Linked DNA regions of Desulfatibacillum aliphaticivorans DSM 15576. The main gene of each other region encodes a partner of the protein of the gene in region 2 in a complex. Links are inferred from orthologs where the notes say so. Each region holds a gene or a part of one and is shown on either strand. Other genes may lie near its edges.

Region 1 (2,831 bases), on a different replicon or contig from region 2:
AGGCTTGCCCCGGCTTCTTCGCCTGGGGCGCCGCCGTCTTGAACGCCGTTGCAGCGTTTGAATAATCTTTCATATCATATAAGATATAGGCTCGGGACAACAAAATCGTACTTTTTTGATTCTGCTCCAAGGCTTTATCCAGCCAATCCAGAGCCTCCTGGAGCTTTCCTATTCGGTGGAACGCGTCGGCAATCTTAAGGATTACGTCCGGATCCTGTTTATTTTCCAAGGATTGTTCGTAAAAATTAACGGCTTTTCCAGGAACCCCGGAGGCCGAATACAAGTCCCCGGCCAATTCGATTTCCTTAGGCGAAAGCGGCTGGAAATAGTTGTATACAACCAGGCCGGCCAAAGCTTCTTTATATCTTCCCTGGTTCAAATGGAGGCGCCACAGGGTTTTCCACCATAAAGGCTCGTCCGGATACTCGTCCAGCAGGGCGTGCACATAGGCCACGGCCTTTGTATCCATGCCCAGTTCCGCGTACTGATATAAAAGGACCTCCTGCCACCTGCGTTTTCTATCGTCCGTCGCCTCCCGGATGATTTCCTCCAGAACGGGCAGGGATTCGCGCTTTTTATCGGCTTGAATCAGGGTTTGGGCCATGGCCTCTTTCCATTCCAGCCGGGCCTGGCTTTTGTGTTCTGCCATGAGCCGCCGGAACGCTTCCAAGGCCGCGGGATAGTCTCCGCCCGAAGCCAGGCACACAGCTGCGTAATATAAGAGATCCGGCTCCTGGGGATTGGAAAGGGCGTAGGCCTTTTTGTAATAATCTGCGGCCTGGGGCATGTCGCCCAGGTCAAACCAGCAGCGCGCCAGGTTTTGCAATGCTGGAAGGTAGTCAGGCTTTTTTTGGATGCAGGCTGCAAATCGATCCCTGGCCAGGGAAGGCTTGGCTTGTTCAAGATAGGCGGCGCCCAGGATGAAATCCAGGAGATAATGCTGATCATCATTGTTTTTGCGGAATTCTTCCAGCAGATTGGAGGCCTGCATATACTCCCCCATCGCCATCAGAGACTGGGCTTTTTCCAGGGCGTTGTGCAAAGGCTGGGAAATCGGTTCGTCCGCAAATGAAGAGGCCGGACAGGCAAACAATATCAACAGGGCTATAAAAATATGGAGGCGGATTTTGATCATTCTTCGCCTCCCAGTTGGAAATGCAGGGTTTGAGTCATGGGATAATCCACCGCAACTCCGTCCTTCGTACCGATGCTCAACCGCAGGATTCTTTCCAAATAGTCTTTGGCGCTTTTTTCAAAAAATCCGGGGGGATCGACTTCCAAAATTTGGATGTCCCGGATTATTCCCTCTTTGGTCCATATGAAGTGGACCTTGACCGACCCCTCCACGCCCATGCGTTTCGCCCTCAACGGGTAAACTGGCCTTCCTCCTGACAACTGCCGGGGCGGGGCGTCCAGTTCCGAGATTTCATACAGTCCTTTTTGCACAACTGCAGGCGCGGGCGCCGGCTTGGCGTCGGGCAAAGGAACTGTTTTATACTTGGGCGCCGGGAATGACACCGAGGAAGGCGGCAGGGCCGGGTTCAACTCCAAGGGGACCGGAGCGATGTCCGGCCGGGGCGCGTCCGGCGCGCTGGCTTGGGGCATGGGGGAGACCGGCTGGGATGCGGCTTGCTGCGTCTCTTGGGGTTTAGGCGGTCGGGGCTCTTCAGGCTCGGGCGGACGAACCCTTTCAATGCGTACGGGATCGCCTGTCGCCATGCGCGGCTGCTCCCGGGGCGCCCGGGTCATCAGGCCCGGCATGAGGCCGAAAAAAAACAGGTTCAGGACCAGCGCGACAATTATCGCCAAAGCCCAGGCTTTGCCCTCTCCCAACCCAAACTGCTTTTGGCTGCCGACGGCCTCGCCCACGTTATCCTCCCGAATCCAGGCTCGCCGCAATAGACACGTTTTTTGCTCCCGCCAGCCTGCACTCGTCCATAACTTCAATGACCATGCCGGTCATGCTTTCTTTATCAGCCACCACCACGATTCCGGCCTCGGGATTTTCAGCCAGGGCCCTTTCTACATTGGCGCGCACTGTGCGCGGGTCCAACTCCCTTTTTTCCATAAACACCCGGTTATCCCGGGTGACGGCTATCAGGATGCTGGATTGATTTTTAGTCACAGCCGTAGCCGCGGAGGGGCGCTCCACGTCCACGCCGGTTTCCCGCACAAAGCTGGTGGTGACCAGGAAAAATATCAGCAAAATAAAGACCATATCAATGAGAGGGGCGATGTTCAACTCCACTCCCTGGCCTTTGTTTCGTCTGGATGCAGTGATGTTAAGCATTGGTCTTTTGGCTCCACGCAACAGGGCTTTTACCATGCAAAAATAACGGAAGTTTCGGACTAAAGGCGTTTCGCAACACCGCCGGGCGTCTTCCCAAACCCCTATTGTACATGAAAACCTGCTGTTAGCGCCAGCACATCTTTAAAGTTTAGGCGTTTGAGCCCCCTTGACTTGGCTAACGTAAAGAAATATCCTGCCGTCATCAATAAACTGCAAGAAGGGATTAAAAAATATGGATTTTGAAGCCGTAGCGCCCTTGGCGGCCAATGAAGAAGGCGAGATTTTTGAACTGGAAGGCTACGCCGCCGTCGGCGCCTCGGGCAATTACCTGAGGCCCCTGGACGGGGAAAAGCTGATTGTCCAGCCCCACGGCAGCGAAACCCTTTTTCTGCCCGATAGAACCTTGGTCGCCCTGGACCTGGACTCCATGGATCTGGTCGCCCTGGAGGAAAATCCCTACAATCCCGGCGAGCCCATATTTCCCGTGGCAACCTTCAACTCCCCCGGCTATATCGCCGCGGCTTCCTGTGCATTTATTGAA
Region 2 (2,736 bases):
AAAACCGCCGCCAGCCAATATTTACGCATCCCCGCCTCCTGTCGCTGAAAATGCTGCATCCATAGCCTTTTTTTAAAAAATTCTCAAGCTGGAGCAGAGAGTGTGCAAAAGTTTTGCAAATATCCTGAAATTAGGCTTGAAACGCCTTGCAAAGCCTTGACACTTATGGGGCTCTCGTATAGTCTCTGAGCTATCAAAGCGGCGTCCACGCCTCATGAAACATTCAAGCATCCTACTGTAATTACGGGGAAATTATGACTGGTGCAAGTTCTGACATTTTTAAGTTGGTGACCCAATCAGGATTGATGGTCCAATTCGTCCTGTTTGTACTCCTGAGCTTTTCCGCGGCCTGTTGGACGATTATCGGGCTGAAAATCCGCCAATTGTGGCTCGCCAAAAATGAGACCGCCCAATTTGTGGAGTTTTTCTGGAAAAGCGGGAACATGGCCAAGTCATACGCCAAGGCCAAGCAACTGACCAACAGCCCCGTGGCCCGAGCCTATCGGGTGGCTTATATGGAAATGGTGCGGATCAACCAGAGCAGCGGGAACGGCCAAAACCAGGAAGGCTTTTCCATGGGCACGGACAATATCAAGCGCGCCCTGCGCCGGGCCAACGTAAGCGAGTTGACCCGCCTGACCCAGTGGGTGCCTTTTTTGGCCACCATCGGCAACACGGCGCCGTTTATCGGCCTGTTCGGCACGGTCTGGGGCATCATGAGCGCCTTCCACGGCATCGGACAGCGCGGGACCGCCACCCTGGCGGTGGTTGCGCCCGGCATATCAGAAGCTCTGGTAGCCACGGCGGCCGGCCTGGCCGCAGCCATTCCGGCCGTCATGGCGTACAACCATTTCACATCCCGGATTCGCGTGGCCGAGTCCCAGTTGAACAACTTCGCCTCGGATTTCATCAATGTGGTGGAGCGGGAAGTGGTGAACAAGCCCGCCCAGCCTCAGCAGCAGGCCCAAAAGCCCCAACAGCCGGTTCGCAAGCCCCAGCAATAAGGAACGTCAGGAGGAGCAAGGCATGGCCGGAACAAGCGAAACCGATCGCCTGATGTCGGAAATCAACGTGACTCCCTTTGTAGACGTCATGCTGGTTTTGTTGATCATATTCATGGTAACCGCCCCCATGATGGTGCAGGGGGTGGACGTGGCCCTGCCCACCACCACATCCGCGCCCATGGAGACGGACGAAAGCAACGTCACCATCACCATTGATAAAAGGGAGCGGGTCTACATTAACGACGCGCAAATTCAAATTGACATGCTCGGCCAGAAAATCGCCGCAATCTACGACCAGAACAGGGACCTGCGCTTTTTTCTGAGAGCGGATAAAGACGTGCGGTACGGCCTGGTGGTCCGGGTGATGGCGGACGTGAAGGAAGCGGGCATTCCCAGGCTGGGGGCCATCACAGTCCCCCTGCCGGACGAAGAATCCAAATAGCGGCGAATCGGCCCAAAGCCTAACCATAGCAGCGCATGACACTAAAAACGCCAAAAAAAATAAATCCTCCCAAGGCAGACCAGGCAGTCAATAATTCGCCGGACCTGCCTAACGAGGACGACCCGGTCTGGATGGCTTTCGCCGGAGGATCCGTAGCGCTTCACATTATCGTCCTTGCGCTCATGATCTTTTTGCCCCAGATGGTAAGCTCCAAAAAGCCGAGCCTGCCGTATCTGGACATCGCCCTGACCTCTTTGCCCACAGTGGCGCCGGGCGCTCCCGGCCCCAAGGCGGCGCCGCCCAAGCAGGAAGAACCCAAGGTGGAGCCTCTTCCCAAGGAAGAGCCGGAACCCGAACCGGAGCCGGTGAAAGAGCCGGAACCGGTCAAAGAGCCCGAGCCGGTGAAGCTGAAGCCTGCCGAACCCAAGGTGGTGAAGCAGCCTGTAGTCGTCAAGCCGGTGGAAGCGGCGGAAATCTCCACGGCCCCTAAAAAGGAGCCGGACGAAATTCCGGTTTTGACCTCCCTGAAAAAACGCACCTATAAAGTGGAAGTGGCCAAGGAAAAGGCCTTGCGGGAAATTAAGGAAAGGGTGGAGTCGGGCAGGCCCAGTTCAGTGGAGGACGCCATTGCAAGAATGCGGAAAAATCCCGGAGAGCGGCCCAAGCAAGAAGCCCAACAAGGCGGAGGAGATGGCGGCAGGGCCTATTTGACCAAAATGGAAATGCTGCGTAACCGCTACATCGACGAGGTCGGTACGCTTATGCAGAAAAATTGGGCCATGCCGCAGCAGTTTACCGGAACTGGCCTGGAAGCGTGGATAATGTTCACGGTTCATTCTGATGGGAATATTACAGACATCAGCTTCGATAAACGATCAGGGAATACGTTTTTTGACGACTCCGGGGAAAGGGCGGTGAGAAAATCCATCCCCACCAAGCCTTTTCCTCCGGATCTAGACAAAGAACCTTTTCAAATGCTTGTATATTTCATAGCACCAGCAAACTAAGGACTGTTTGGGATGATTTTCAATAAAAAGCTATTCATCATGTTCCTTATGTCGGCCATGGCCCTGACCGCCTTTGCCGGGTGCGTGGAAAAGGAGCCGCAGCCGCCTCATAAGAAATTGCGGGACTTGTCGGAACTGACGCCGCAAGAGCGGTTGCGTATAGAATACATTGAAGAAGTTGGTAAAACTATACAAAAAAACTGGGCCATGCCGGAACGGTTTGTCGGTAAAAAGATGGAAGCAAGGATTGCTTTTACGGTCAACCCGGACGGACGTTTGACCA

What was found.
Region 1: the proteins of tolR (region 2) and G491_RS34595 are in contact, whole or in part, in a cryo-EM structure (PDB 9DDO), measured with the Escherichia coli proteins. The link is inferred for Desulfatibacillum aliphaticivorans DSM 15576 from one-to-one orthologs.

Annotation. Positions count from the first base shown.
Region 1 is NZ_AUCT01000040.1:15,152-17,982, reverse strand. It holds G491_RS34595 (energy transducer TonB), read right to left. Parts: upstream 1,870-2,831; coding sequence 1,132-1,869; downstream 1-1,131. Other genes in the region: G491_RS0124655 (radical SAM family protein), read left to right, coding at 2,523-2,831; G491_RS0124660 (ExbD/TolR family protein), read right to left, coding at 1,871-2,290; G491_RS0124670 (tetratricopeptide repeat protein), read right to left, coding at 1-1,135. UniProt on the Escherichia coli protein: Interacts with outer membrane receptor proteins that carry out high-affinity binding and energy dependent uptake into the periplasmic space of specific substrates such as cobalamin, and various iron compounds (such as iron dicitrate, enterochelin, aerobactin, etc.).
Region 2 is NZ_AUCT01000008.1:157,993-160,728, forward strand. It holds tolR (protein TolR), read left to right. Parts: upstream 1-1,026; coding sequence 1,027-1,446; downstream 1,447-2,736. Other genes in the region: G491_RS33635 (tetratricopeptide repeat protein), read right to left, coding at 1-29; tolQ (protein TolQ), read left to right, coding at 255-1,004; G491_RS0109425 (energy transducer TonB), read left to right, coding at 1,482-2,453; G491_RS33640 (energy transducer TonB), read left to right, coding at 2,466-2,736. UniProt on the Escherichia coli protein: Involved in the TonB-dependent energy-dependent transport of various receptor-bound substrates.